3 regions of the Paenibacillus sp. FSL R7-0297 genome follow, and region 3 is predicted to be linked to each of the others. Evidence: riboswitches for the same ligand, from Rfam matches in the RefSeq annotation. Region 3 holds a riboswitch; each other region holds the start of a gene.

Region 1 (6,982 bases), 7.0 Mb from region 3:
AGCACAGAGAGTATCTACCTCGCTTAAAATTGATGACCGTCGTGACAAGTCTTCTACGAGCCGCAGCAAGCTGGAATCCGTGGAACGTAAGCTGCAAGGAGAGTAAGGAGTACCTGTAGTTGTAATCAGATTCAACCTATAAGGAGCGGATCTTTCATGGCAAAGGCCTCACAGCAAATCGGAATTCAAATGTACACACTGCGTGACCAGACAGAGCGCGATTTCCTGGGTACACTGGGCAAAGTGGCGGAGATGGGATACCAGGCGGTAGAATTCGCCGGTTATTTCGGCGTGTCTGCAGGAGAACTGCGCCGTACATTGGACCGGTTGGGTCTTGCTGCGCCTTCGGCGCATGTGGGCCTGGATTTCAGCAGTCTGGATAACATGGAACGGGCGTTAGCCAAAGAAATTGAATATGCGAAGGAACTTGGACTACAATATATGATCACCCCTTCGGCACCGCTTCCGCAGAACCCCTCGATGGAAGATGTGACGGCGGTGATTCCCTTCTTGGAGAAGGCCTCCGCGATGGTCCGTGCAGCAGGCCTGCAGTACGGGTATCACAACCATGATTATGAATTTGCGGAGGTAGACGGCAAAGCAGTCATCGATATATGGCTGGGGCAGATTCCTGCTGAGCATATGTTTGCCGAGTTTGATCTGGGGTGGGTATACAGGGGCGGGGCCCGGCCGATTGACTATGTCTCGCGTTATGCCGGGCGTGTTCCGCTGGTCCACATTAAGGATTTCGGGGCAAATAATGAAGAGACTGACCTCGGGAAAGGGCAGGTTGATTTCGCTAGCGTCTTCGACAAGGCAGAGGAAAGCGGAATTCTGTATTATATAGTAGAGCAAGAGGCTTATGCCGTGTCGTCGCTGGAGAGTGCTAAGCAGGCGCTGGAATATTTCCGCGGGTTGGGGCTTATGCAGGGATAGGAAGAGGTAATAGTCAAAAAGGGTTGCGTTTTCTGCTGAAAGAGTTATAATATTTTTTGTTTGGCAGGGGCAATCCTTTTAAGCTGGTGTAGCTCAGGGGTAGAGCAACGCACTCGTAATGCGTAGGCCGGGGGTTCAATTCCCTTCACCAGCATCCGTAAGAACTCAATAGTGGCGCGGCTTTCCGGGGTTTTGGGGGTCGCGTTTTTTTATTTATTCATCCGATCGTCTACCGGCCCGATGCTTGCTTATGCTTAATACAGAATGCAGGACTAAAATGAAATCAATCTTATTAAACGATTTATATGTTATTCCTAGAGCCTATTTTGTTTATGAGAGGAGGCACTTGTATGAAGTGTCTGACGATTCGCCAGCCTTGGGCAACCTTAATTGAGCTGGGTGAAAAACAGATCGAGACCCGTTCCTGGCCGACGGCTTACCGGGGAGAATTAGCCATCCATGCCGGTATGCAGGTAGATAAGGCCATATGCAGGACAGAGCCGTATCAATCGGTGCTTGCCCGGCACGGCTACACGGCGGATAATCTGCCCTCCGGGGTAATCCTTGCGACCAGCCGGCTGGCTGGTTGCTGCGGGGTTACGCCTCAGCAAGCACAGCAGAACTGGCCGGGCGGGAATGAATATGTGTTCGGCGATTATGCAGAAGGCCGGTATGCCTGGAAGCTGGAGGAAGTCGTTGCGCTGGCTCATCCTATACCTGCCAAAGGGCGCTTAGGTTTCTGGGAATATCCCGTTCTTGAGCAGGAGTGGTGAATCCATTTGTGGCCAAATAAATAAAAATTTCATGCTTATCAGCTGTCAGCGGGTATCATAGGGATATTCAGCGGGTAATCTTCTTATATATATGGAAAGCGGACTCTGCGGTGGTATGCTGCAGGAGCCAGGGCAGAAATGCCGGGAAGGAGCGTATGCATAAGAGATGGGCAGCCTTCTTATCGCATGGCTTTGTATGCTTTGTTTGTTTATTGTGTTTAAGGATCAGGTAAGCCGGAAGATCCTGTATCCCGTAGCGGCTGTGGTTATCTGCGGTACGCTTGGGTATTGGACGATTTTAATGTAATCTTTATCTGGGTATCAGCTTATTTTCAGGTAAGGGATGTAATAGGGTACCCTGAGGTCTTGCCAATCATGGCGGGCCTCTTTTTTATGGGGGAAGTAACGCCGAGAATTAACATAGCCAGAGTTGCTGTTCATCTCAAGGCGGTTGAGTCCGGAGTGCCAAGACCCAAATATCTGCGCATGCGGATAGTAGACTGGGCGGTAATGACATCATCCAGCAGCAGCATCCGTTCATGATAACCCCTGCAGACAAATTTGGCTTCAATGCCAACTTCCAGCTGCTGCTGTGCATAGACCTTCAGACCACGGGCTCTCATCTCGGTGCGGACATCCCGCAGGTCGGCTATGGCTGCACCCGCCGCTGTCCGGAGAACCTCAAGGTAAGGATCGGGTGTGCGCAGCTCTGCGGATAGGATGGAAGCATCGCGTTCAAAGGCGGATAAAATGAGCGGCAGCAAGATATACGATTTCACCAGCATATTGTCCTGGCTCTCTGCTCTGTGCATCAATCTCATCTCCTCCAACGAGAACGTATATTCGTAATTTAACCCGAAGTTCAAAAAAAATCAATGGTATTTAAAAAAAGAGGGCTGTTAATGTGACATAATTCACAATAAAATCGGGAAAATTATTTTATATTAAAATTGAAATAATAAAGTTGTAAATAAATCTGATTAAAAGGAGAATGGCAATGAGTCATGAAGGAAATCTCCGCCGCGGTTTATTGTTTGGGTTATTCCTTAGCGTTCCGCTTTGGGTATCAATGATTGGCTGGATTCAGCTGCTCTAAAAATGGATTTCTGCGTGTGCAGATTTCCAGCCCTCTACACAAACTCCCTAGATATGTCGATTAAAGACTGCTGTGAAAACAGATGAATCTCATAAGGCTTTTACTATATAAGAGCTCTCTTGTATGTCCGGAAACGGGTGGTGTCCTTAAGGAGGATGGCACCCGTTTCTTCAGGTTCACCATGTGAGGTTTGTTTAAGCGAAGATGGGGGGGGCGGGGAGAAAAAGTAGGACTAAAATACTAAATTTTGATATTTGAAATTTAAGGATAATAACTCTGTGAAAAGGAAAAAGTACTGCGGCGAATTAGTGGGATTATCGACCTTTTTCGTCAGGAAGGTATGTTTATAAATTGTATAAAGCCTTATGAATAAAGCGTTTTTTATTTTTTTCATCACAAAAATAGCTGTGAAATTAATTGGAAATATATTGACAATATGCCAAGTGGCATCTAAACTAAAGTTAGTTCTAAAGTAACAAATGTCACAGATTTCTGTTGGGTATTACATAAGCTTTTCCAATTTCATATCAATCATGTACAAACGCAAACCGTTTCGAAAGAGCGGGACGCAAAGTCAGGAATCTGATGCCCCTTAAGTCCGGGCTATGGTCGTCCGGCCGCCGTGAAGCTAACCCTTCGTGGCGGTCTTTTTTTGTTATAGTTTTGCGACGATTTCATAGAATAGTTGAATAGGAGGTGTAGATTATTGAGAAAAAAATTGCGAAAAGCGGCCGCCTGTATTCTGGCGGGCGTACTGACCGTAAGTAGCGCCTTCACTTGGGGGACGGAGGTAAGGGCAACAGCTGGTGTACCTTACAATCCAACGCCGGTCTTGGGGATTGCCGGGAATTTTAATGCTTTTATCTTTGACGATTTCACGCAAGACAATGATCAAATTGAAGGCCGTCTTGCAGCGGGAGGGAATATTACTCTCTCTGGAGGTTACGGGGTAGCCAGGGCCTACAGGAATTCTTCAGCCACAGACGTACTCGTTGCCGGTAAGAAGTTTAAACATTCGGGTAGCGGAGAAATCTACGGAAACGTTGTGTATGGGGACACCATTGAAGCCAATGAGCCTATTGTGAATATTATAGGCGCGAAGAAGCAGGGAAGCCCGATTGATTTCCCGGCTGAGAAGCAGTATCTGATCTCGCGTTCTGCAGCATACGGGGCATTGTCCGCTACGAAAGAAATTGGCAATAATAATTATGGAACACTTACAATAAGTGCGCCGGATCTTTTCAACGTAGTTCACCTGGATGCGGCAACGCTGGCGAATACAAACAATATTCAATTCAACATTGCCCAGAATGCCACGTTAATTATTAACATAAGTGGAGCTACGGTCAATGTACCAAGTTTCGCAATGAATAACGGCAAAGCAGGTCAAGTGTTGTTCAACTTCTACGAAGCGACCAAGGTGAATATTGCGTATACCACCTTTTTGGGGACGATACTGGCGCCTAAGGCGGATGTCAATTATTCCGGTGCAGAGCTATACGGAACGCTAATTGCCAAGTCTTTTGCCGGCGGAGTAGAAATGCACCTAGGAACATACCAGGGAGATGGACCGCCGCCAAGTCCGACGCCGACCGCAACACCAACCCCCAGCCCATCGCCAACACCAACCGTAACACCAAGCCCTACACCAACAGTGAAACCGACTGCAACGCCGACGGTGAAGCCAACTCCCACACCAACAGTGAAACCGACACCGACGGTAAAACCGACACCAACAGTGACGCCAACGCCGACAGTGAAACCGACACCAACAGTGATGCCAACGCCGACAGTGAAACCAACACCGACAGTGAAACCGACGCCGACACCTAAGTGTACTCCGTCGCCAACACCGACAGTGAAACCAACGCCGACAGTGAAGCCGACACCGACAGTGAAGCCGACACCGACAGTGAAGCCGACACCAACAGTGACGCCAACGCCGACAGTGAAACCAACACCGACAGTGAAACCGACACCAACAGTGAAACCAACACCGACAGTGAAGCCGACGCCGACACCTAAGTGTACTCCGTCGCCAACACCGACAGTGAAACCAACGCCGACAGTGAAGCCGACACCGACAGTGAAGCCGACACCGACAGTGAAACCGACACCAACGGTGACGCCAACGCCGACAGTGAAACCGACACCAACGGTGACGCCAACGCCGACAGTGAAACCGACACCAACGGTGAAACCAACGCCGACAGTGAAGCCAACACCGACAGTGAACGCCGACACCGACAGTGAAGCCGACACCGACACCGTGAAACCAACAGAAACCGACACCACCAACAGTGACGCCAACGCCGACACCAACCAGACAACGCCAACGGTGCACCGCCAACACCCGACACCGTGACGCCAACCGACACCAACGGTGCACCGACACCAACGCCAACGCCGACAGCAGCACCAACACCAACGCCAACGGCAACCAACGCCAACGCCAACAGGCACCAACATCAACCAACGCCGGCACCAACGTACACCAACAGCAGCACCGACACCAACGCCAAGCCAACACAACGCCAACACCGACACCAACGCCAACAACGGCACCGACACCAACGCCAACAGCGTGCACCAACGCCAACGGCGCACCACCAACGCCAACAGCAGCACCGACACCAACGCCAACAGCAGCACCGACACCGACGCCAACGGCAGAGCCAACACCGACACCAACGGCAGCACCAACACCAACGCCAACGGCGGCACCAACACCGACAGTAGAACCAACGCCAACATCAACAGCAGCACCGACACCAACGCCAACGGCAGCACCGACACCAACGCCAACAGCAGCACCGACACCACGCCAACAGCAGCACCAACACCGACCAACGCCAACACCAACGCCAACGGCGGCACCGACACCAACGCCAACGGCGGCACCGACACCAACGCCAACAGCGCACCGACACCAACGCCAACCGACACCAACGCCCAACACAGCAGCACCAACACCAACGCCAACGGCAGCACCAACGACGCCAACGCCAACAGCAAGCACCAACACCAACGCCAACGGCGGCACCAACACCGACAGTAGAACCAACGCCAACACCAACAGCAGCACCGACACCAACGCCAACAGCACCGCACCAACACCAACCAACGCCAAGCACCGACACGCCAACGCCAACGGCAGCACCAACACCAACGCCAACAGCGGCACCAACCTACACCAACGCCAACAGCAGCACCGACACCAACGCCAACAGCAGCACCGACACCGACGCCAACGGCAGAGCCAACACCGACACCAACGGCAGCACCAACACCAACGCCAACGGCGGCACCAACACCGACAGTAGAACCACGCCAACATAGCAAGCCAACACCGACACCAACACCAACACCAACACCAACACCAACACCAACACCAACGCCCAACCGACACCAACGCCAACGGGCCAACGCCGACACCACCGAACCAACACCAACACCAAGCCAACACCGACACCAACGGCAGCACCAACACCAACGCCAACGACGCCGACACCAACACCAACACCAACACCAACACCGACATTACCACCTGCACCAGTACCATCGTCTGCACCGCCCGTCTTTATTAATGTAGTGCCAACGCCGACTCCAATAATCGGCTATATTGTAAATCCAGATACAATAATCATTGATGATCCGCTGCCTTTGGGCCCTGTGACAACAGTAACACCTCGGCCGTTAGTGGTGACACCAAGTCCAACCCTAACGCCAAGCCCAAGCGCAACACCAAGTCCAACGCCAATTGTGACAATCATTGATGAAGAGATTCCGTTAGGCAATGTACCTGCGGATGCATCGCTCCCGAAGACTGGTGAGTCCAGTCCGGCTCCCTATTACTTGGTCGGTCTAGCCCTTGCAGGATTGGGAATATTCCTCGGCAGAAGATCCAGAACAGATAAACGTAAATAAATGCAATTCGTAAGATCCTTTCCGACAGGCTGGCGATATCACCGCTAAATCGGGAAAAGGCTGCTTTGGGAGAAGACGTTCTCCACAAAGCAGCCTTTTTTATATGGGATATACATTTGATATTATATTTCCTCGTAAAATCAAATGTGCTAAGGAGAAAGAGTTGCGTCTTTACGATCATGGGACCTTGAGTATATATTAAAATTTCAAAATTAAAATTAGTTCTTTATACATAGTTTGAAAATATCCT
Region 2 (12,200 bases), 6.1 Mb from region 3:
TATCGAGGCCGCTGAGGATTCCGCGGCAGATAACCAGAATCCGCTTGCCGATATCCGTCAGCATCAATCCGCTGCGCCGGTCTCGCAGCAGCAGCCTCACGTCCAGCTCGGCTTCGAGTGCGGAGATGGCCCGGCTGACTGCGGGCTGGGTCATATTCAGCTCAAGACCCGCCTTGGTAAAGCTGCGGCTTTCAGCGATTAAAACAAATAGGCGGATTTGAGTGTTGTTCATATCTAATTTGGTATGCCCCTCATGATTATAATTCATTTCAATTATGACTGATTCTATTGTATCATTTGGGAAGAAATCAGAACAAGAGGTGAACTCATGCAGAAGCGGAAGCAAACCATTGGCTTATTAGTGTTCCTGGTTATTGTCTGGGGCATCAACTGGCCGCTCTCCAAAATTGCCTTAACGTATGCCCCGCCCCTGTTGTTCGCCGGAATCCGAACGGTCATTGCCGGTATTATACTAATCATCGCGGCTCTGCCTAAGCGGAAGCAGCTGAATTTGCGGCAGCTCTGGCCCGTCTATCTGGTGTCAGCCTTCCTCAGTATCGTCTTCTACTATGGCTTCCAGACGATTGGCCTGCAGTATGTACCGTCCGGCCTCTTCTCGGCCATTGTATTCCTGCAGCCGGTGCTGCTCGGAATCTTTGCCTGGATCTGGCTGGGCGAGCGGATGTACGGGCTTAAGATCGCCGGCCTTGTGATCGGCTTCCTCGGGGTAGCCTCGTTAAGCCTTGGGGGATTAACCGGAAGTATCTCGCCTATAGGCGTACTGCTGGCCTTGGCCAGTGCACTCAGCTGGGCTCTGGCCACGGTCTACACTAAACGTAACGCAGCCAGAGTAGATATGCTGTGGATGACCGCAATGCAGATCATGATCGGCGGGGTAATCCTGCTGGCAGCAGGCTCGGCTTCAGAGAGCTGGGCGGATATTACCTGGAGTAGTACTTTTATATTAAATACAATGTTCATCGCGGTCTTCGTGATTGCGCTGGGCTGGATGGTATACTTCAAGCTGATCAATGAAGGAGAGGCAGGCAAGGTAGGATCTTTCACCTTTCTGATTCCGCTGATTTCCATCGGCTCCAGTGTTGTCTTATTGCATGAACAGATTACGGTGAATCTGGTCATCGGCATGCTGCTGATTGTGAGCAGCATTATTCTGGTGAATGTCAGGCTGGGCCCGAATGCTGGGAGTGTCCTGCAGACCCCGGTACCCGGTCTGGGCAAGAAATAAATAAACGGCTGCCCTCAGGGATGAGGAGCAGCCGTTTATTCTTGTCGGGGGGACCGCAGGGTCAGACAGGAGCTCTGTCCGAATCCCGCAGGATCAGTTCTCCGCCGGACTCCAGAATACTGTTATGGGAACGGGCGATATTAATGAGGACATGCTCCTCCTGGAGCAGTTCAATGTACTCACACAGATTACGCAGCAGGCGGGAGAAGCTGTTCAGAACTCTGTCAGTGATAGTCTCGGTGAACTGCCCCGGATGGGTGAAAACCTCCAGCATCTGCTTGAGCTGATCCGTACCGGGCTGGGAAGCCCCTTCCATGCACAGCAGTGCGGATTTAAGGTCGCTGATCAAACCCTCCAAATGGCTGTACTTATCCTCCATCAGTAGCATAACTACCAGACCGTACTTCACGGATTGCTGGCGGGATTCTACATTCTTGGCCAGCAGACGGGCGGCTTCCCGCAGTCCGCCGACTTCAGTCAGCAGCAGACTGGAGAAGCGGTGCAGGCGGTGCTGGTGTACGCCGGCAAGTCCTGTATGCAGGCTGCAGCCGGTTACTTGACCGCTTATATAGATGCTGCCGGTAGCCGTAATTGTAGATTGGCAGACGTTTCCGTAGACATACACATTCCCTAACGCCTCAATACACATAGGGCCTTCAATATCTGAGGGTACAACGATGTCACCTGCAAATATAATCTCACCGGCCGTTGCCGCCATTTCCTTGGTGATGAGGCATAGGGCAGGGAAATCGCAGGTTGTGACGCTGCCGGAGTCTCCGCAGATGCGGGGTCTGCCCGTACGTAGAGCCGCGATCTCTCCGTTTGGAAGCAGCTGTGCATGGTCTCCGGCTGCGAAATAAATATCCTGGGGTGGAGGTGGAGGCAAGACGCCTCCTTCTACGTCAAATCCGGGAATTCCCTCTTCTGGCGGCAACTTGCGGGCAAAGACCTCTCCCTCTCTGGCGAAGGGGGCTCCCGGAAACCGGAGATAATCTAAGAAATCTGCAGCTTCCGCAGTTCTTCCCTCCCGGAGCATTCCATTGCCTGTGAGCGTATGCTCCGGGAGGGACAGCTGCAGCCTTGATTTCTTGCCGGGCAGCGGGGCTCTCCCTTCTACGATACAGACTGGGAGATATGTAGGGTTGTTCAGTTCGGCGTATAGGGCCGGGATATTCAGATTCCGCAGAATGGAGCGGTTATCCAGCGAAGAGAGAATCTGTTCTATAGTGAGCGTGGACAGCAGCATCGCCCGGTTAGGTTCAGCCCGGACTGCGGCTTCGAAGGAAGCCGGGCAATTAACCAGATTCCAGGCGTACTTTTCTGCACGGTACAAGGTGAAATGCACTTTGAGCTTGTCAGGTGAAACGGTAATCTGATACTGTGGCTTCTCGCAAATTTCCCAGGTTATATGATCCGCTGAGGTCACCTCAGTAGGCTCTGTAACGGTCTTCCAGTTGATCTTCAGCACTACAGGATGCACAGCGGAGATCCGGGCTGGCTTGCCGCCAGAGAGCGGGGGAGTAATGAAGATCTGATTATTCTGCACAAGGATAATTCCATCCTTATCTCCATTCATCCCGCCGGAAGTCTGGCCCTCCACAGAGAAAGAATCCAGGAATCCCGTACGTTCAAGCATCAAGGATTCCACGAAATCATATCGGGTTGGTTCGATGAATTGCTGCGGCATTAGCTTAACCTCGCTTTTTCGTATAATCAATGGCATTCGTACAGAAAAGAGCATCATAAAGCCTGGGGGATCTCCCGGTGACTGATGGCTTACGTGGTCTCTATTGGCAGCCTGGCGACCATAAACGCGGATTCTCTGCATTCTTAGGCCCATTGCTTTGCGTCCTACCCTTTCAGGAAGTTTGCCTTTAGAAATAGATCAATGATATACACTCAGCATGAGGCGATTTAAATCGACTGTAATCGACAAAAAAGGTCATAACTGGTTCCTGCGCTGCAGGAACTTCTGCAAACAAGCTTAATTCTAGTACTTAAGGAGCTATTTTTCAACTCTATTCTGCCAATTTATCAATAATCTTAAAATGTGCAGCTCTAAGTTGTCTGGAAAACTGGTTTCCCAGCGCTTACAGCTTATGGGAGGACCCCTTCTGCAAGAGCCCTTGTTGCTCAAACCGTACTGCTAATTGAATTATTGTACAACAATAATATATTTCCGCCCTATGACTGCCAATAATCCGCTAAAAATCAATGCGTGTAACTTCCAGTTGAACCGGGAGGGCATAGTGTCGTTACGGGAACAAATCATGAGGATGGGAACTAAATCTGATTCGGCTTTACCGCACAGGAAAAAGGGACTCTCCCAAGCCTATAGCTTATGGGAGAGTCCCTTCTGTATGAATCGTATCGCGCTCGCCGGTGCAGCCTTGGCGGGCTGCGCGCCAGCTGAGATTGCCGCATAATCAGCGCGTTCAATCTCTTCAAGAATCCGGTTCAGATGCGAGAACACCGCGCCAAGATCACGGAATGCGGCGAGCGGGCATTGACCCTGCAGCTCAGAGAACCAGGCCAGCTGCACATCACGGGCGCGGCGAAGGCTCTCGGGGAGCGAACGTCCGCATTCCGCATCCGACAGCGTCCGGGTACCATATAAGGCAATGCAGTCTGCCGTTGCCGTCACAACCTCTGTCATCCAGTCGGCTGCGGCATAATGGGCAGGAAGCAGGGAGAGCTCTTCGGAAATTCCTTTGACGTAGGAATGCACCCTGCTAAGATGGGAGGTAGCCTGTGACAGTGTACCGAGCTCTTTGCGGCACTGGTAATGGGAGAGCGTGAAGTGAAGCTCGTTCTGCAGTTGCTTACTCTTGCCAAGCAGTTCACCGGAAAGCTTAAGCGCGGTCAGTGCCTGGGCAGCATCCCGTCCGCCGGACGTCAGGCCGGTTAAGGCATCGGACAATGTCAGGCTGCCCCTCAGTGCCAAGTCCTTGACCTTGACGAACCCCTTGGGCGGAACGATAATCATATTTATAATTAAGGCAATCAGCACGCCGATCAGGGTCTCGGCGACTCTCCAGACGATGTACCCATCCTGATAGAAGGTGAGCGCCAGGACGGAAGTGACGCCAACCTGCGAAACGGCCTGGATATTAATCCGGCAGGCGGTGGCTACGCCTATACCGAGCAGCAGCATCAGCAGAATCGAGAGCGCACCAACATCGAAGAAGCGGCCCACGACCAGGCTGGCGATTCCGCCTAGCACAATACCGAGCAGCCGGTATGCCCCTTTTTCAAGCGAGGCTTTGACACTGCTCTGGGTGATAAGAATCGCCGCCAGCGGCGCAAAGTACAGATAACGGTCGCCATACAAGCTGTGTACCGCGAGCCAGGATAGTGATGCAGCAAGGGTAACACGTATCATATAAAGGGATAATCCGAACTTCTCAAGGCGGTCTTGTAACCCCTCGTTCATGGTAGTCATCTTCTTTCGCAAATGTAAGAAAAATTTTATGTTTTTCAGCCGTTTTCATTATAGCACCTCAAAACAGGCCACGCCGGGTCCATTTTTTACGAACTTGTTAAGTTTCTGTACTGCAATTAATAATGTAAGCTATCGCATATATCGAATGATTCCTATATGCTATATATATTGAAGTCTGTCGAACAAAGGGAGGAAATGTCACTTATCCGCGCTGAGGATGCTGCTTATGGATTGTCTCCCGCAATAAGCGGGTAAAATAGGTTGTACTACATAAGGTAGGGAGGTTGTTAGCTATAGCTACCCAGGAAGGCACTATTATTTCTTTTGATCAGGTTATTAAGCAATATGACGATGAAGAGGCTGTATTAAAAGGCGTGAGCTTCGAAATTGAACGTGGTAAATTCTATACACTGCTGGGCCCCTCGGGCTGCGGGAAAACGACCATTCTGCGTTTGATTGCCGGCTTCGCTGAGCCGACTGAAGGTTCCATTTATCTGAACGGCAAAATCATCAACCATATTCCCGCCAATGAGCGGCAGGTCAATACGGTATTCCAGGACTATGCGCTGTTTCCGCACCTGAACGTATTTGAGAATGTGGCTTTCGGACTGCGGATCAAGAAGCTTAAGAAGGATGTTATTAATCAAAAGGTGCAGGAGGCGCTGCGCTTCGTCAATCTGGTCGGCTATGACCAGCGGGCGATAAATGAGATGTCCGGGGGACAAAGACAGCGTGTCGCAATTGCGCGAGCGATTGTCAACGAGCCGCAGGTACTGCTGCTGGACGAGCCGTTGTCCGCGCTCGACCTGAAGCTGCGCACGGAGATGCAGTATATTCTGCGGGAAATGCAGCAGCGGCTGGGCATCACCTTCATCTTCGTTACCCATGACCAGGAAGAGGCGCTGGCGATGTCCGACTGGATCTTCGTCATGAACGGCGGAAAGATTGAGCAGAGCGGTACGCCGAACGATATCTACGATGAGCCGATCAACCGCTTCGTGGCGGATTTCATCGGCGAGTCGAACATCGTGCCGGGCGTAATGATTGAGGACTATGTAGTTGAATTTAACGGCCACCGGTTCGAGTGCGTCGATGCCGGCCTGAAGCCGAATGAGGCGGTGGAGATCGTCATCCGGCCGGAGGATCTGGAGATTGCCACAGTAGAAGCGGGAAAGCTGAAGGTGCGCGTGGATTCCCAGTTGTTCCGCGGGGTACATTATGAGATCAGCTGCTATGACGGCTCAGGCCATGAATGGCTGGTCCATTCCACCCGCAAGGCGGAGGTAGGCAGCGAAATCGGGCTGTATTTTGATCCGGAAGCGATCCATGTTATGCGTTTCGGCGAAACGGAGGAAGAGTTCGACAAACGTCTGGAGGCTTACGGCGAGGTGGAGAGCGATGAAGAGTAAGGGCAAGTCGTACTACCTCATCCCGTATTACCTGTGGATTGCGTTGTTTGTTATTGCACCGGTGCTGCTGGTTGTCTATTATTCCCTGTTCGATCTGGACGGGAAGCTGACGCTGGACAACTACGTCAATTTCTTCACGCCGGTATATATGAGAATGATGCTGAATTCCTTCTGGTATGCTTTTCTGATCACACTGTTCTCGCTCTTGGTGGCATACCCGGCTGCTTATCTGCTGACGCGCACGAAGCACAAGCAGCTGTGGCTGCTGCTGATTATTCTGCCGACATGGATCAATCTGCTGCTGAAGACATATGCCTTCATCGGGATCTTCGGCACCTTCGGCCCGGTTAACAATTTCTTCGATTTAATGGGGATAGGAGAGCAGCAGATTCTCTTCACGGGCTTCAGCTTTGTATTTGTATCCGTCTATATCTTCATCCCGTTCATGATTCTGCCGATCTTCAGTGCACTGGATGAGATGAATCTGTCGCTGGTGGATGCGGCGCGCGATTTGGGTGCCTCCGGGTGGACGACGTTCCGGCGGGTTGTGTTTCCGCTGACGATCTCCGGGGTCCGTTCCGGCGTTATGGCGGTATTCATTCCGGCGCTGTCGCTCTTCATGATTACACGACTGATTGCCGGCAACCGGGTAATTACACTCGGCACCGCGATTGAGCAGCATTTCCTGGTCACACAGGATTGGGGCATGGGCTCTACGGTAGCGGTATTCCTGATCGCCATTATGGCGCTGTTCATGATTCTTACGGGCAGCTCGCGGAAAGGGGTGCGCGGGTGAGAAACAAAAGCAAAAATAAAAACGGGATTGCCAATATCTATCTGGTGCTGGTCTTCCTTGTTCTGTATGCGCCGATTTTCTATCTGATGTACTACTCGTTCAACAGCGGCGGCACCATGCATGAATTCGAGGGCTTCACACTGGATTATTACCGTGAGGTCGTTGCTGATACCCGGCTGATGATTATTGTGATTAACACGCTGGTGATCGCGCTCCTGTCTTCGGCGATTGCGACACTGATTGCGATCATCGGAGCACTGGCAATCCAGCATGTCCGCAGCCGCCGGGCCAAGAACACGCTGCTCTCGCTGAATAATGTGCTGATTGTCAGCCCGGATGTGATTATCGGAGCCTCGTTCCTGATCCTGTTCACCATTGTCGGGATCAAGCTTGGCTTCACCTCCGTTCTGCTCTCGCATGTGGCGTTCAGTATTCCAATTGCCGTCATCATGATCCTGCCCCATCTGCAGGAGATGAGCCTGACACTGACTGACGCTGCCCGGGATCTCGGGGCTACGCGCCGCGATGTGCTTACGAAGGTAGTTCTGCCGATCATCAAGCCGGGGATTTTCAGCGGGTTCTTCATGGCGCTTACCTATTCCCTGGACGATTTCGCGGTAACCTTCTTCGTAACCGGTAATGGATATTCCACACTGTCGGTTGAAATCTATTCCCGGGCACGCCAAGGGGTCTCATTGTCGATTAATGCATTGTCGACGTTGATCTTCCTCTTCACGATTCTGCTTGTAGTAGGTTACTACTACCTTAACCAGCGGAAGAGCCGCCCGCCTATGCAGATTGCAGAACCGGTTGCCGAAGCGGGGGTGCCTAGATGAAACAGCTGGTAAATACGTTTCTGGCGATTCTGATCGTGGCATTCGGGCTGATGTTCCTGGCCTCCAGGCTGAACTCGGCCGAGGGCTATTCCGGCGGCAATACGCTGACGATCTACAACTGGGGTGATTACATCGATCCTGAGCTGCTGGAGCAGTTCCAGGAGGAGACCGGCATTACGGTGATCTACCAGACCTTTGACTCTAATGAGGCGATGCTGACCAAGGTTGAGCAGGGCGGTACGGTCTTCGATGTCGTGGTCCCTTCCGACTATGCCATTGCCAAGATGCGCGAAGAGAACCTGCTGCTGCCGCTGGATCACAGCAAGCTTCCGAATCTGGCCAATATCGGGTCCGAATTCATGGATCTGTCCTTTGATCCCGGTAACCTGTATTCGGTGCCTTATTTCTGGGGGACGGTAGGTATCATCTACAACCCCGAGATGACGGAGGGCATCGATTTCAGCAGTTGGGATTCGCTCTGGGATAAGCGGCTGGACAATAATATCTTCCTGGTCGATGGAGCACGCGAGGTGATGGGCATGGCGCTGAACAGTCTGCACTATTCCGTCAATGACAGGAATGAAGAGCATCTGCAGGAGGCGTTGGCCAAGCTGAACCGGCTGTCGCCGAATGTGAAGGCGATCGTCGGCGACGAGATCAAGATGCTGCTGGCGAACGAGGAGGCGGCTGTCGGAATCGTCTGGTCCGGCGATGCTTCGGAGATTATGGATGAGAACGACAAGCTGGATTACGTAGTGCCGGAGGAAGGCTCGAACATATGGTTCGACAACATGGTCATTCCGCGCGGCGCAGCCAATATCGAAGGGGCACATAAGTTCATCAACTTCATGCTCCGCCCGGATGTGGCGGCGCAGAATACGGAATATGTCGGCTACTCTACGCCGAACGTTCCTGCCCTGAAGCTGCTGCCGGAGGACATCTCCGGCGACGAGCGCTTCTACCCGCCCGCCGAGATCACAGACCGGCTGGAGGTCTACGATAACCTCGGTAAGCGGATGCTTGCCCATTATAACGAGCTGTTCCTGAAGTTTAAGATGAATAAGAAGTAGGTTGCCGGTCATTGAGTGCCCGCATGCGGAGGTTTCGCATGCGGGTGTTTTTTTGCTGGGGAAGGGTAGGGGGAGCTTCTGCAGAGCGGGATGGCTGGCAGGATGGGATAGATGGATGGGGCTGGAGGGATAAGGCTAGAGGGAGGGGGAGAAGGGTGAGGCTGGAGGGCTAAGGCTAGAGGGATGAAGCTGGGTGCTAGGGCTTGAGGGAGAGAAGGGGGAAGCTGGAGGGATAAGGCTAGAGGGATTGGGCTAGAAGGGTGAAGTTGGAGGGAGAGGAAGGGGGGAGGCTGGGGCTAGAGGGATTGAAGAGAAAGAGTTAGCTGGAGGGCTGAGGCTAGAGGAAGGGGGAGTAGGACGAAGCTAAGGATGAGATTAAAGGGAGGGTGAGAAGGATGAAGCCGGAAGGCTAGGGTCAGAGGGGTTGGCTAGACGGGCGAAGCTGAAGGCTAGGGTCAGAGCACTGGTGAGGGGCATGACTTGTTGGAGAATTGTATGGCCCTCACCGGCTACTGAGGCAATAGAGGCAGTATTAGTTGGATTTTCTACACTTGCTGGTGAACGAATGAACCCTGCGAATGCAGCAGGTGGATAAACAGCACTTAAATTATTACATTTCACCCCACGTAGCTGAAACCACCCCAATTAGTTGCTGTTTTTCCACTTGCTTGCCCACGATCCAACGAAATCGATAAATTAAGATACCTTTTTCCACTTACTGTTACAGCAGTTGATTCGCGGCACTACAGCCTACAGCCAGCAGCGGGTTCAACGATCCACCTGAACGTTGCTGGCGGTTCTGGTTAAAGCTCAGCGTACTTTTCGGATACATGTTACTGGGCAAACGTCGAGCGGACAAAGTATAGTGGAGATCCACTTGTGTTGCAATGTTCGTCTACGTCAGTGTATGGCCCGCAACGGGTCGCATTAATGCTGGTCCGCAGCCCCAGCCCGCAGCCGTTACATTAAATTTGGTCTGCTGCGGAAACGCAAGTAGATTGCTCCATATGAGACTAATTAAAATATTCAAGCACACTGCGTTTCAGCTCATACCGTGCAGTCCGTTCCTGATTACTGGTGGGGACGGGAAGGAGCCAGCCTTTGTCAGCCAGATTGTGTAACGTCCGGACTGCGGTTCTGTAATCGACAGAGAAATGTTCCTTCACATCCTGCGGGCGGATGGGCCGGGCCAGATGGATAATCAGCCGGATTACCTCCTGCTCCATTAGCTGTACACGTGACACAGGTGCCTCGGCAGGCTGATATCTGCCCAGTACGAGCCGCAGCAGGGTCATACAAAGCTCAGGGCGCTGCTCAACATCATCATACGCAAATGAAATCACATGATAGCCCATGGCGTACAGGAAAGTTTCCCGGTTAAGTTCGCCGCAGTATTTAGTCCGGTCCATATCGCGTACATGTGAGGCATAGCCTTTGATCTCGATCAGCAGCTTCACGTATCCCGGTAACCAGGCGAAATCTGCAAAATACGATCTTCCCCGCCAGTCCATGACCTCGTATTCTGGATGCAGCCCTTCAAAATGTCCCCGCAGCGGCCACCAGACTTTATTCAGAAACAGGATCTCGGCATGCCTATGCCCCCGCTCCAAGCGCGCCCGGCGTTCTCCTTTAGGTCTGCTGCCCAGATGCCCGTTGATAAACTGCAGATGTGCTTCTTCAAATGTCATGATTCTCAAGCCTCCCCCGAAAATAGAAAACGCCCCGGCTCCCCCAATTGGGGGAAAACCGGGACGTTCTTCGTCTCGCTGTTATTAAGCTTGGATATGGCTAGAATGACAGCATGAAAAGCCTTTATTTCACGCCGATCCGCATCCGGTAGCTAATCAGCACCTGCAATGTCCGGCCCCGGAAGTAGTTCTTAACCTCTGCCGAGAACTCGGCAATATCTTGCTCAAGTGAGGCCGGGCTAAGCTTCAGAACCGATTGCATTCCGCCTTGGCTGAGGGCCAGGCCGATATAGCGCTCTGCATTGCAGGCTTCTGTGTTGTGAAAAACGATTTCTCGCGCGTAAGTGAAACATCCGCTGGCTTTGATCCGGCCCAGATGTCCTTCCTTATCCCACTTGCGGGCCTGATCGGAATCAGGCTGGAGCTCCTTAAGCAGGGCGTCTGAAGTGGCGATCAGCCTATTGTAACGGGCTTCAATAGCAGGGTTCAGTACCAGAGGCCAATCGCAGTCATAGGCTGCGAACACTCCGCCCGGACGCAGACAGCGGGAGATTTCCTGAAGTGTGCTGGCCGGGTCCATCCAGTGGAAAGACTGCGAGCAGGTAATGATGTCGACGCCCTCTGAGGCGAAGGGAAGCTGATTGGAGTAGCCTTGGACAAAAGACAAGACCTGCGCCCCGTCGCCCAGGCGATTCAGCTTTTCCTGCGCTTTGCTCAGCATATCCGGGTTAGGCTCCACTCCGGTTACGGAGTCGGCGGCGTCTTTCCACAGGAAGGTGGACAGACCGGTGCCGCAGCCTATATCAGCGACCACGGCCGGACGGCTGCCCAGGTAATTACTCAGCAGCTCAATAACGAGCGGCGGCGCTTCGGGCCGGTAACGGTCGTATTCATCCTGATATCCCAAGAAGCGGTCAATATTAGGCTTGCTGTTACCTGCAGGAATCATAGGAATCAGCCTCCATATGAGTTGTGTTTGTGCTTTATCATAGATAGTCTAAGCGTCAATATTCAAAAATCCGGATAAACATAGGCGGATAAAAAGCTAGCAACTTCTGAGCTAGCGCAGCAGCTCCGGATCAATGGCAGGCACGAGACCCTCAGCGGCGGCGCGGGTTAGCAGGGCAGAGATTGCCGCGTAGCCGTCCTCGCCCAGGTTCATCGTGAACTCGTTGACGTAAAGATCAATATGCGATTTGGCTACTTCCGGGGAGAGCTCCTGGGCATGGCTCAGGACATATTCCTGGCAGTCCAGGGGATGATCCCAGGCATACTGTAAAGAGCTGCGGATCCAGCCGGTAATGGCCTCGTGGTCCAGATCCCGGCGGGCGATGATTGCGCCCAGCGGAATAGGCAGGCCGGTGTCGCTTTCCCACCAGCTGCCGAGGTCAGTCAGCAGGTTAAGATTATAGGACGGGTAGGTGAAGCGGGCTTCATGAATGACCAGCCCGGCATCAATCGTGCCATTCTGTACAGCAGGCATGATTTCATCGAAGGGCATGACGACGATCTCAGCCGGGCCGTCCGGCACCTGCTGCGCAGCCCACAGCCGGAAGAGCAGGTAGGCGGTGGAGCGCTCACTTGGCACGGCTATTCTGCGGCCGGATAGCTGACGCGGATGTTTGATGGCATCTGCACCTTTGCGTGTCAGTACGAGCGGGCCGCAGCCCCGTCCAAGCGCACCGCCGCAAGGCAGCAGCTTGTACTTATCCA
Region 3 (12,200 bases):
CAATTGCCGCAACAACAAGCGGCAATAGCTGGATCTTTAGCCGGGAGCTTCGCCTGCGGGCGAAGCGAATAGCCCCAGCTGTTATGTAATGGAACGGAGAGGAATTTTGGAACTGTAGGAGCGTTAGCGTCCGCCTTTGTCTCTGGATTTCTACCGCGAAGAGCGGTCTAATCAGGAAATCCGGAGGCAACAGCGGCCGAAAGTCCAAACATTCCTTGCAGTGACTCTCATAACAGCCAGCGCATTAAGCTTTTCCGCAATCTGCAGCTCCCAATAACAATCCGATATTTTCGCGACATCACATAAACTTAGGAGGGTTCACTTATGAAACTAGTACTTCTATCAGGCGGTTCTGGTAAACGGCTCTGGCCCTTGTCCAATGATTCACGTTCGAAGCAATTTCTGAAAGTACTGGAAAGCCCGGCAGGTGAACCGGAATCCATGGTACAGCGGGTATGGAGACAGCTGCAGGAGACAGGGATGGCGGAATCGTCCTACCTGGCTACCGGCCGCAGCCAGGTAGAGATGATTCAGAGCCAGCTGGGCAGCGGGGTGCCGATTATCGTTGAGCCGGAGCGGCGCGATACCTTCCCTGCTATTGCATTGACTGCAGCATACCTGTATTCGATCGCCGGTGTTTCACCAAGCGAGACGGTAGCCATCCTGCCCGTCGACCCTTATGTGGAGTCGTCCTTCTTCGATACCGTTCTGCAGCTGGAGAGCACGATGCTGGAGAGCGGCGCCAATCTGGCGCTGATGGGCGTAGTTCCGGAGCATGCTTCCGAGAAATACGGCTATATCATTCCTACCAGCGCCGAAGCGGGAGCGAGCGGGTATCTGCAGGTCAGCCACTTCCAGGAGAAGCCGGACCGCAAGCAGGCTGAGGAGCTAATCAGTCGGAACGCCCTCTGGAACTGCGGCGTGTTTGCTTTCCGTCTTGGGTATCTGCTGGATATTCTGCAGCGCAAAGGACTGCCACTGAACTATGAGGAACTGCAGAAGCAGTATAAACTGCTGGCTTCCATCAGTTTTGATTATGAGGTGGTAGAAAAAGAAGAGAATATCGTGGTTCAGCCTTACGCCGGATTCTGGAAGGACCTGGGCACCTGGAATACGCTGACCGAAGAAATGACCAGCAATCATGTTGGCAAAGGTTTCGTCACTGCAGATTCCGAAGGCACCTGCCTTATCAACGAACTGGACATTCCGATCACCGTGATCGGGGCGAAGGATCTGATTATCGCCGCCAGCCCGGACGGAATTCTGGTTACGCACAAGGCGGAGAGCCCGCGCATTAAGGAAGTGCTGAAATCTTTTGAACAAAGACCGATGTACGAAGAACGCCGCTGGGGCCACTACAAGGTAATTGATTATGTGAAATATGCGGAAGGTAATGAGGTGCTGACGAAGCGGATCTTTATCTCTGAAGGTAAAAATATCAGCTATCAGCTGCATCACAAACGCAGTGAAATCTGGACCATTGTCAGCGGTGAAGCCAGCATTGTGCTCAATGAGAAAATGCATAATGTAAAGGCGGGGGATGTCGTACGGATTCCGGAAGGCACCAAGCATGCGATCCTGGCATTGACAGATATGGAATTTATCGAAGTGCAGACCGGCTCTGAGCTGGTGGAGGAAGATAACATCCGAATCACCTTGGATTGGGAAGATATCGCCTTGCAGCAATTTATTTCGTAGGTCTAATCTATCTATATAACCAATTGTTACAAATCCAAAACAGGTATTAAGAACCAATTATTAAGAAAAATTCATTTTTGCTCTAAATTAAAACTAAATAGAGACGATACTTACGGTAAGAGGGATTAATCCTTCCAATACGACAAAGGCAAACCTAATCGAAAGATAGGGACGCAAAGCTATAGGGCCTTCGCAAGAGTGGCAGCCTGGCTACCGAAAGGAAGATGGATTTTGATAACTTACCGTAAGTCTCGTTTGCTGTGCACTGTGCTGTCTCTGGCCCTTTTATTGACTGCAGTACCTCTGGGACTCGGCGGAATGCCTTCATCTGCAGAAGCTGCATCTAGTTCCAAAGCGCCCGTTAATCCGGAGGCTTCAACCGAAGCAGTCAGATTGCTGGACGATCTGTATTCTATCACTGGAAAAGGCATTATTACCGGCCAACATGACTATCTGGAAAGTCCGGACGAATTCAGCAACAAGCTGAAGGGAACCAGCGGACAATATGCTGCTCTTCACGGGTATGAACTGGGCGTAATTAGCGGGCAATCGGAAAGTACAGCAGCGGCGCAGCGCAGAAATGTTGTGAACAGCGCGATCAACTGGTATAAGGGCGGCGGCATTGTAGCCATGACTTTTCATGAGAATCTGCCCGGTACCGCATACCTCTGGTCCAATGTTCAGAAACCGCTGAGCCAGGCGGAATTCAATAAATATATTACTCCAGGTACAACACAGTACACTGCATTGATTGCAGATCTGGACAAAGTGGCAGTTTCACTTAAAAGCCTGCGGGATGCTGGTGTTCCCGTACTCTGGAGACCTTACCACGAAATGAACGGTAACTGGTTCTGGTGGGGGAAGAAAAATAACTTTGCTTCGCTTTGGAATATTATGTATGACCGTTTCGTGAACGTTCATAAATTAAACAACCTGCTGTGGGTATGGAACCCCAATGCACCCAATGCCTGGTCTGATCCTTATGCGCTGACCTATCCGGGGGCTGACAAGGTGGATGTACTCGCGGCAGATATATATGAGAACGATTATATGAATAAATACCATGACGGCCTGCTTGCCCTTGCGAATGGCAAACCGATTGCCATTGGCGAGAATGGACAAATGCCAAGCACGGCAAAGCTGCAGCTCTCCCAGAAAAATTGGGTATATATGATGAGCTGGGGAAAAATGCTGTATGAAACCAATACCGATGCTACCATCAAAAGCTTCATGAGCGACAGCTATACGGTGACCCGGGACGATTATAAAGCAGGCACATTTGCTCCGTCAACGCCGGTACCAACAGCAACGCCAACGCTGGTACCAACAGCAACGCCAACGCCGGTACCAACAGCAACGCCAACGCCGGTACCAACAGCAACGCCAACGCCGGTACCAACAGCAACGCCAACGCCGGTACCGACAGCAACACCAATGCCGGTACCGACTGCAATGCCGATCCCGACGCCCCCTGCTTCCAATGATACTGTGACGGCCCCCGTCGTTCAGAATGGTCTTCAGGGGGAATACTACAAGAACATGACGCTTTCGGGCACTCCGGTTCTGGTCCGGAAGGATGCGCTGCTGAACTTTAACTGGCGCCAGACAGCGCCGGATGCGAAGCTCGGAGTGGATAGCTTTTCTATCCGCTGGACGGGTCAGATCAAACCGACTTTCAGTGAAACCTATCAGATTATCACTACATCCGATGACGGTATCCGCGTCTATATTGACGGCACAGCTGTAATCAACAGCTGGACCAAACAGAGCGGTACCGAGCGTACAGGAAGCATAAACCTGCAAGCAGGCCAGCTCTATGATATCAAAGTGGAGTATTACGAGAATGCAGGCGATGCCAATATCCGTCTGATGTGGCAGAGTCCAAGCCAGGCGAAGGCAACTGTCCCTACAAGCGCGTTATTTGTGAACACGGCTGCTTCTTCAGCCAGCAAAGCAGGCTTGGATGCTCCGGCAGTGACTGCAACACCAGTACCAACAGCAACGCCATTACCAGTATCAACACCAACACCGGTGCCAACAGCGGCACCGACGCCAACAGCGGCACCGACGCCAACAGCGGCACCGACGCCAACAGCAACACCGGTGCCAACAGCGGCACCGACGCCAACAGCGGCGCCAACACCAACAGCGACACCAACGCCGACAGAAGGTTCAACGCCGGAGAATCTTACGGCGGAGGCTCCGGCGGTGAACGGGCTGGTTGCGGAATATTTCAATAATATGACGTTGTCTGGTGCCCCGGCAGTGGTACGTACCGATGCAGTGCTTGACTTCAACTGGCGTCAAGGCACGCCGGATGCCGCAATCGGCATAGATTTCTTCTCTGTACGCTGGAGCGGTAAGCTCAAGCCGCTATACACTGAGACTTATCAGATTTATACCACTTCAGATGACGGCATCCGCGTACGGATCAATGGTGAGCTTGTGATCGACAGCTGGATGAAGCAGAGCGGGACCGAACGCACAGGAAGCATAAGCCTGACAGCCGGTCAGCTATATGATATACAAGTGGAGTACTACGAGAATCAAGGAGATGCCAGAGCACGCCTGATGTGGGAGAGTCCGAGCCAAGTTAAGGCAACGGTTCCCGCGAGCGCACTGTTTCTCCCTTCCGCTTCCTAGGATCATACCCCCGCAGCTGTATTCATTATTGGCGCTGATACTGGTTAAGACGTTACAATTCTAAATCCTATAAAGTCCAATCTTAATGGCCCTGCTATTAGCAGGGCTACTAAGCTATAGACCATCCGGTTAATTCATTGCAGCCTCTTAACAGAGAACTGCATACCTGCCTGCCTAAGGCGGCAGTGAAACCCGGGGAAAGGAGATTATATTGAACACTTACCGTAAGTACAGGCTATATACAACAATTATTCCTATTATCCTTATCCTTTCACTTCTGCCATGGGGGGAGGCGCGCAGTCTTCCCGTAGCACGCCCCGTAAACACTCCTGCCGTTTCCATCAAACCCGTTAATCCCTCCGCTTCCAAGGAAGCTGCTGCACTGCTCAGCTATCTGTCCGATCTCAGCGGCAAGGGCATGATCTCCGGCCAGCATGATTACCTGGAGAGCCCCGATGAATTCAATAATAAGCTTAAGAACGCAAGCGGACAGTACGCCGTTCTGCACGGCTACGAGCTGGGAGCCATCAACAACCAGTCCAAGGAGACCATTGCCAGGCAGCGTCAGGCTGTCGTAGACAGTGCCATTAAGTGGCACAAAGGCGGAGGCATTGTAGCGATGACCTTCCATCAGAATCTGCCGGGAACCTCTCCCGAATGGGCTAATGTAAAAATGAATCTGAGCCAGGACAAATTTGACGCATACGTTACTCCGGGAACTCCTCAGTACAAAGCTCTGATCGCCGAGCTGGATGAGGTAGCCGGGTACTTGGGAGAACTGCGGGATGCCGGAGTTCCGGTTTTATGGCGTCCATATCATGAAATGAACGGCAACTGGTTCTGGTGGGGGCACAAGGATAACTTTGCCCGGCTGTGGGATATAGTGTACGACCGTATGGTGAACACACATAAGCTGAATAACCTGCTCTGGGTATGGAACCCGAATGCACCGAACGAGTGGGCGAAGCCTTACAGCGATTATTATCCGGGTGCCTCCAAGGTGGATGTACTGGCAGCCGATATTTATAACAATGACTTCAAGCAGTCCTATTACGAGAACCTTCTGATGCTGGCTGACGGCAAACCCATCGGTATCGGGGAGAGCGGAGAGCTTCCAGACCCTGTCATATTGTCTCAAACCCAGAGTAAATGGGTATATACGATGACATGGGGGAAAATGCTGCTTGAGAATAATAATCTCCAGAAAATTCAAAGCTTTATGAGCAATAAGTACACCGTATCACGGGATGATTACAAGCTGGCACTGAATGCTCAAATCAACACACTTGCTGCGGTATCGCGCAACGGTCTCAAGGGGCAATACTTCGGCAATACGGAGCTGTCCGGCAAACCGATGCTTACCCGGAATGATAACAGGATTGACTTCAACTGGCATGGGGATTCGCCGGCGCCGGGAATCGGCAAGGACTCTTTTTCCGTACGCTGGACCGGTAAGATCAAGCCAGTCTACAGTGAAAAGTATACTTTCACAGCCTCTTCTGATGACGGCATCCGTGTGTGGATCGGCGGCAAGCTGATCATTGACAGCTGGAAGAAGCAAAGCGGTGTCAGCCGGGAGGGAAGTATAACTCTTACAGCCGCAACTGCCTACGATATTAAAGTGGAGTATTATGAGAATCACGGTGACGCAAGCGTTCGTCTGATGTGGCAAAGCCCGCGCCAGAAGCAGGCGTTGATTTCCCAGAATGCGCTGACTCTTCCTTAAGGAATGAAGCTGGTCATGATGAATGAAGCTCTACGGAACCCAGTACATTACAGCCACCCCGGAAGAAAGCGAGGACAAAGGAATGAGGACTAGACTCAAGACAAAGAGAAACAAACCCATTCATCTACTACTAAAATTTGCAGCATTGATCATCTTGTTTCTGTTGTCCGTTTCTGTCTTCGGAGAGGATGGGACAAATAGCGGCGAGGTGGAAGTTGACATGTCGGAATTATCTGCGGCCAAGGATGCGGGTCCCGCAGTTCCGGAGGGGACTGTGCTATGGAAGCTTGGCCAGCATGACGGTTCATCCGCAGAGTTTGCATCAGCCGGATCAAACGGGGCCAAGGGGGTATTCAGCGTTGCTTCAACCGCAGTCAAGGCGGCGGAGCTTCAGAGTATCCCGTCCGGGCTGCACGGCGCTACCAATCCTGAACTGCGGATTACCTACAAGCTGGATAAGATCCCGGTTAACGGGGTCTTATTTCGTGTCAGCATCCTTGATGCCTACAAATCCGTACCGCAGATGAGCGTATTCTCCAACCGGCAGCTGTCAGGGATTATTCAGATTGCCGGTGTGGACGGTACGGACAGTAAATACGATTTCCGCAAAACCTATGAGCTGTACATTCCCAAAGAACAGCTCATCAGCGGAACCAACGAGCTGACGCTGCGGGCAGCGCGCGGGATCTATTCCTCGGCTGCGGAGGATAAGTATAATTGGTGGACATGGGATAACCTTAGTCTGGAAGCACTGAAGACTCCGGTCAAGGAGCCGATTCACGGGAGCTATACGCTGACCGGAACCATGGTCAACAACAAACAGTTCTATTTTGACAAAGGTGCAGTTACGCATTTGCCTTATATTATGAAATGGCTGGGTTTAGCCTACAGCGGCAACATTATGCGGACCAGCTGTGCCAGCGATGTGGGCAGATCCTGTGAGAATATGGGGGAGTACTACGAGGTCCTGAAGGATTATAATATGCAGGCTGTTGCCCTCTATCTGTACACGGGTGATATCAAGCTCAAGGAAGACGGTTCACTGCCGGATGATGCGGAGAAGAAGCTGACCGATTATTTCAAGCAGTACGGCCAGTATTTCCAGTATTATGAGGTGGATAATGAGCCCGGACTGTTCAACCGTTCCAAAGCAGTCAATCTGGCGATAGCCGACTGGCTGAATAAGAAAGGCAAGACGATCGCACCGCATCTGCAGACGGTGGCCCCGGGCTGGGCATACTGGCCGGGTTACAGCGAAGATTCCTGCGGTAATCAGAAGGGGATGCTTAAGCAGTGCGGAGATCCGGACGGCTGGGAACGGGACCCGGAGCAGCGGAACGAGTTGGAGGAAGTAACGGATTTGACCAATGGGCATTCCTATGGTGAATCGTATATTTTCAGCAATGGAGGCAGCTTTACAGAGAACCTGAAGACCTTTGGGGGAGCTGTAGACGGCCTCAGCAAAAAAATGCTCACCACCGAATTCGGCACCTCGGATACTCATGTGGATGCCTATCAATACGGCGCGTCCGAGCGGACAGCGGCAGTGTTTGACCGGATTATGCGGGGGCATATCGGATATGCCGATATGTTTGTGCAGCATGCCGCTTTCTTCAAGAACTTCAGTCTGTTCAAGTACGGCTTTAACCTGGAGGAGCATGATCCGGGAGCTACAGAGATTTATTATACCAAAGAAGGTGAAGACTCACGCGTAAGTATTATGCGCCGGCTGGATCTGGCTTATGCCACACACGGGGCGCCGCTGAGCTATCAGATTACGAACAAAGATGATTTGGCAGACAAAATGGTGTATGTACGGGCGGTAGACACTTCCACCCTTGAGCCTCTGGCAGGCAGCGGAGCCACATCCAACAAGCTGCTTGTGAACTTTGTCAACTTTGAAGAAACCGAGCAGACCATTAAAGTAAAGGTGACCATGCCGGAGAAGACCGTATATGAGGGTGAACGCTTTGGCCGCGGAGATACTTATGAAGAGGCACGCAGCTATATGTCGGGCAGGAATGCCACACCTATACTGGAATTCACCGAAACGCTGGCTCCGGGTGAGGCGGTGCAGTATATTCTGCAGCCCTCTTCCGAAGTAGCGGATATTGCGCCGCAAGGCTTCAAGGCCACGGCAGTTAAAGGGCTGTCGATGCATCTGAGCTGGCTGGAGGCTCCCGGGGCAAGCTATGAAGTGCTCCGGGCCGACGGCCCGGGCAGTGAACTGAAAATGATTGCGGCAGGTGTGCGGAACACAGAGTATACTGACAGCAAACTGCAGGAGGGCACATTGTATACTTATGCGGTAAGAGTGTCGGGCTCTGGTGTCATGTCGGAGAAGACACAGATTTCAGCAACCGGACTCGTCCCGCTGGACCGGACCGGCTGGAAGGTTACGTCTAATGTGAACACGGCAGCGTCGAAGCCGGAGAGTGCCATTGATGGAGACAGGCGTACACGCTGGGATACCGGCAAACATCAGGCATCAGGTGAATACTTCCAGATTGATTTAGGTGCAGTACATGCAATAGAAGCCATAGAGCTGATTTATACTTTATCATCGTATGATTATCCCCGGGGATATACCGTCCAGGTATCCGATGATGCCAAAAGCTGGAATCAGGTAGCATCCGGCAAAGGAAAGCTGGAATTGACCAGGATTGCCTTTTCCCAGGTCCAAACCCGTTATATCCGCATACAGCAGACCGGTTCCGGAGGCAACTATTGGTCGATTCAGGAGCTGCAGGTGTATTCAAGAGAATAAAGGACGGCATAATAAGCTCCGTGGATTTAACAAGCCACCGGGGTTTTTTGCTGCGAAGTATGAATGGGAAAGGGGTGAACCGGATCGATGACTCATCTTGCAGATCAAATTATTCTGCTGCTGGCGGTCTTGCTGCTGGTAGGCGTGCTGTCCACCAAATTCTCCACCCGTTTTGGTATGCCCGCACTGGTTCTGTTTATCGCTGCCGGTATGGTGCTCAGCCATTTCATTTATTTCAACAATGCTTCATTAACACAGATCGCCGGGATTTTTGCGCTTGTGGTTATTCTGTTTGAAGGCGGAATGCAGACGAGTATGAAGGATATCCGTCCGGTCATGAAGCCGGCGCTGTCGCTGGCTACGGCAGGTGTGCTTTTGACAACGGGAGTTGTCGGTGTTTTTGCCAGATTTATATTAGGCGTGCCGTGGGCGGAGAGCTTCCTATTCGGGGCGATTGTCGGCTCGACGGATGCGGCTGCGGTGTTCTCAGTACTGGGCGGCAAAAACATTGATAAACGCCTGACCTCTACACTCGAAGCAGAATCCGGCAGCAACGATCCGATGGCGGTATTTCTCACCGTCTCCCTGATCGAATGGATACAGCATCCTGATACTGCAATCTGGAGTCTGGTGCTCTCCTTCTTCTGGGAGATGGGGATCGGTCTCCTGCTGGGGATTCTTATCGGTAAGCTGGCTACATATCTGATCAACCGGATTAATCTGGACTCTACCGGGTTGTATCCGGTGATGGCTATCGGCTTTGCGGTTCTGACCTACGGGGTTTCGGCGATGGTCCACAGCAGCGGCCTGCTTGCCGTCTATGTTATGGGGCTGGTGCTGGGGAACTCCGAGCTGATGTATCACCGTACGATTATGAATTTCAATCACGGCTTTGCCTGGATGATGCAGATTGCCATGTTCATCCTGCTCGGTCTGCTGGTCTTTCCCCAGGAGCTGGCGGATATTGCCTGGCAGGGCATACTGCTGTCCGTTATTCTAATGGTAGTAGCAAGACCTGCGGGCGTATTCATCAGTCTGCTGTTTGCCAAGTTCTCCTTCCGCGAAAAGACACTGATCTCCTGGGCCGGACTCAGGGGTGCCGTCCCCATTGTGCTTGCGACCTACCCGCTGCTCGCGGGGCTTCCGCAGGGCCGGCTGTTCTTCAATGTAGTATTCTTTGTTGTCCTGACCTCTGCGGTCATTCAGGGAACGACCATTTCACCACTGGCCTCACGGCTGAAACTGGTCGGCCGGGAGGATGCGGGCCAGCCGTCACTGATGGAACTCGTCGCCCTTGGCAAGACGGATTCCGAGTTCAATCATATCGGAATAGACCGGCATATGCCGATTGCCGGGATGCAGATAGCGCAGATCGGCCTGCCGGATGATATCCTGTTCACGGCAATTATCCGCAACAAGAGCATTGTGACGCCCCATGGCAGCACGGTTATTGAACCGGGAGACACGGTGTACGTGCTCAGCCCCAAGAGCAAACGGGACGAGATGCGGGCGATCTTCCGGAGCGGGAAGGGGAAGGCAGCGGAGACAGATATCACATTGGTTTAGGATAAATGTGAGCTTCTCTGCCGGACGGGGTGACTTGTGTCAATATAGGTTTTTTAACAGCATTGTGACGGAAATAATAGGATGTTCTGAAAGGGGAGTGCTAGAATTTGCAGTAACCTTATATTAGTAAAACGAGTTGCAATACGGCGTATTCTGTGTTAAATTGTATATAGATTTAGAATGAGTCTAAATACAATAACAAATAAATACACATCCCAGGAGGTTATTAGAATGAGTACACAAGTCAAAAGCCAAACTGAATTGCATGCTGCCCTGAACCGTCAGACAGCGAACTGGACTCTGCTTGGAGTGAAGCTGCATCATTACCACTGGTATGTCAGCGGAGCACAATTCTTCACGCTGCATGAGAAATTTGAAGAGTTGTACAATGAAGCTGCCGGTTATGTGGATGAGCTGGCTGAACGCTTGCTCGCCATTGGCGGACAACCGGCTTCAACCATGGCCCAATACCTGGCCCTCTCCGGACTGAAAGAAGCTGCCGGCGGAGAAAGCGCGAAGGATATGGTTGCTCAGCTGATTAAGGACTTCACTGTTGTAGCCGAAGAGCTGAAGCAGGCGATCTCTGCTGCCGAAGAGCTTAGCGACCAGCCTACTGCTGACCTGCTGATCGGTATTAGAACAAGCGTAGAGAAAACGTCCTGGATGTTGAACGCTTACCTGGCTTAAATCACATCAAGAGTATATAAGAAGAGCGCCCGTGGTATCCCCACGGGCGCTCTTTGCAGTGGAATGGCCGGTTATCCCGGCACGTTTTACTTGATAAATACTCCGCCAAACGGCAACGCCTCCCGCAGGAAGCGTTTGATAATGCCGTCTTCATTATTATCCCGCTGAAAACGCCTGCTCTGGCGTCCGGCCTGGAACAGTACAGGCCCGTGGCCGGTCATCTTCCAGTGATAGCTCATATGCTGGCTGGCGAGATGATTGCCGTAGACCGTAAGCTCAAGCCGGGCATTCTCGGGATAGGCAATAATACTGCCGGCATCGACGTACAGCGGATCAAACGGGTCAAGCTCGGCTTCACAGACGGTGCCTTCTGTCAGAATGCCGATGCTGCCATGACCGGAGAATTTCACCTTGATGATATCCCGGGTAATCAGCATATTCTTCATATTCAGCACTCTGGTCTGCATGGTGACTCCTTTGCTGTAGAAGAACAGATGCCTGAAATCATATAGCAGATCGCTCTTGCCGTCGAGCTGCAGCGTTTTGACCCGGTAACCGGGCGGCAATGCAGCGACGAACCGGCAGGGTCCGGTGATATCCGAACGGATCAGCTTCCGCTTGCGGTACATGCCCTTCACATCCATCAGCCGGTCCGCCCGTCCTGAAGAGGGGCCTTGATAAGCTATAATCTGCTGCGGATGGAGCACATGAACCTCTTCATTCTCTGCGACGGTAAAAGCAACGGCCTGTCCGCTGCCGCTGTCGCCTTCATCCTGGACGTCAACGTTCATTCTTCATGCTCCCCTCGTGCATTGCCGTGTATATGCGCTTCCTGCCCCGGTCTTAACGCAGCCGGTCGCTTCTTCTGGAACGGTGGCGCATGGTGAAGCGCAGCAACCGGATAAGCAGGAAATAACCCAAGATAAGAGCAAGTCCGGTGATCACAGTCACCTTGATCCGGTTATAGTAATTTTCACGTGCCGTACGGTCATTCTTCAGTTCATCGACGACTTGGCTGAGCTGGCGGTTCTGTTCCTGCAGGGCAGCGTTCTGGGCCTGGTAAGTCGCCATTTGCTGCAGCGTCTGGTCCAGCTGGTCTTTGGTCTGCCCCAG

Evidence for each region. A riboswitch is a leader RNA that binds a small molecule or an ion and turns the genes downstream of it on or off. The one in region 3 is predicted to bind cyclic di-GMP.
Region 1: it holds a riboswitch for cyclic di-GMP, as region 3 does, so the genes downstream of both, MKZ24_RS02120 (choice-of-anchor A family protein) here and MKZ24_RS32580 (PA14 domain-containing protein) in region 3, are expected to answer to the same signal.
Region 2: it holds a riboswitch for cyclic di-GMP, as region 3 does, so the genes downstream of both, MKZ24_RS06220 (flagellar assembly protein A) here and MKZ24_RS32580 (PA14 domain-containing protein) in region 3, are expected to answer to the same signal.

The regions. Positions count from the first base shown of each region.
Region 1 covers NZ_JBBPAQ010000001.1:496,495-503,476, reverse strand. The annotation lists gene MKZ24_RS02145 (MTH1187 family thiamine-binding protein) at 1-106, shown strand, start outside; gene MKZ24_RS02140 (sugar phosphate isomerase/epimerase family protein) at 157-936, shown strand; tRNA gene MKZ24_RS02135 (tRNA-Thr) at 1,019-1,090, shown strand; gene MKZ24_RS02130 (ASCH domain-containing protein) at 1,287-1,709, shown strand; gene MKZ24_RS02125 (hypothetical protein) at 2,147-2,524, opposite strand; cyclic di-GMP riboswitch class I at 3,338-3,430, shown strand; gene MKZ24_RS02120 (choice-of-anchor A family protein) at 3,512-5,170, shown strand; gene MKZ24_RS02115 (hypothetical protein) at 5,189-5,863, shown strand; gene MKZ24_RS02110 (hypothetical protein) at 5,994-6,200, opposite strand; gene MKZ24_RS33040 (LPXTG cell wall anchor domain-containing protein) at 6,397-6,732, shown strand.
Region 2 covers NZ_JBBPAQ010000001.1:1,421,950-1,434,149, forward strand. The annotation lists gene MKZ24_RS06210 (LysR family transcriptional regulator) at 1-232, opposite strand, end outside; gene MKZ24_RS06215 (DMT family transporter) at 329-1,246, shown strand; gene MKZ24_RS06220 (flagellar assembly protein A) at 1,308-2,933, opposite strand; cyclic di-GMP riboswitch class I at 3,036-3,129, opposite strand; gene MKZ24_RS06225 (FUSC family protein) at 3,579-4,679, opposite strand; gene MKZ24_RS06230 (ABC transporter ATP-binding protein) at 4,973-6,097, shown strand; gene MKZ24_RS06235 (ABC transporter permease) at 6,087-6,893, shown strand; gene MKZ24_RS06240 (ABC transporter permease) at 6,890-7,729, shown strand; gene MKZ24_RS06245 (ABC transporter substrate-binding protein) at 7,726-8,799, shown strand; gene MKZ24_RS06250 (hypothetical protein) at 9,813-10,487, opposite strand; gene MKZ24_RS06255 (class I SAM-dependent methyltransferase) at 10,612-11,436, opposite strand; gene MKZ24_RS06260 (1,4-dihydroxy-6-naphthoate synthase) at 11,548-12,200, opposite strand, start outside.
Region 3 covers NZ_JBBPAQ010000001.1:7,505,377-7,517,576, reverse strand. The annotation lists gene MKZ24_RS32585 (sugar phosphate nucleotidyltransferase) at 325-1,698, shown strand; cyclic di-GMP riboswitch class I at 1,836-1,916, shown strand; gene MKZ24_RS32580 (PA14 domain-containing protein) at 1,930-4,341, shown strand; gene MKZ24_RS32575 (glycosyl hydrolase) at 4,553-6,067, shown strand; gene MKZ24_RS32570 (discoidin domain-containing protein) at 6,288-8,834, shown strand; gene MKZ24_RS32565 (potassium/proton antiporter) at 8,922-10,400, shown strand; gene MKZ24_RS32560 (Dps family protein) at 10,632-11,087, shown strand; gene MKZ24_RS32555 (AIM24 family protein) at 11,174-11,878, opposite strand; gene MKZ24_RS32550 (hypothetical protein) at 11,931-12,200, opposite strand, start outside.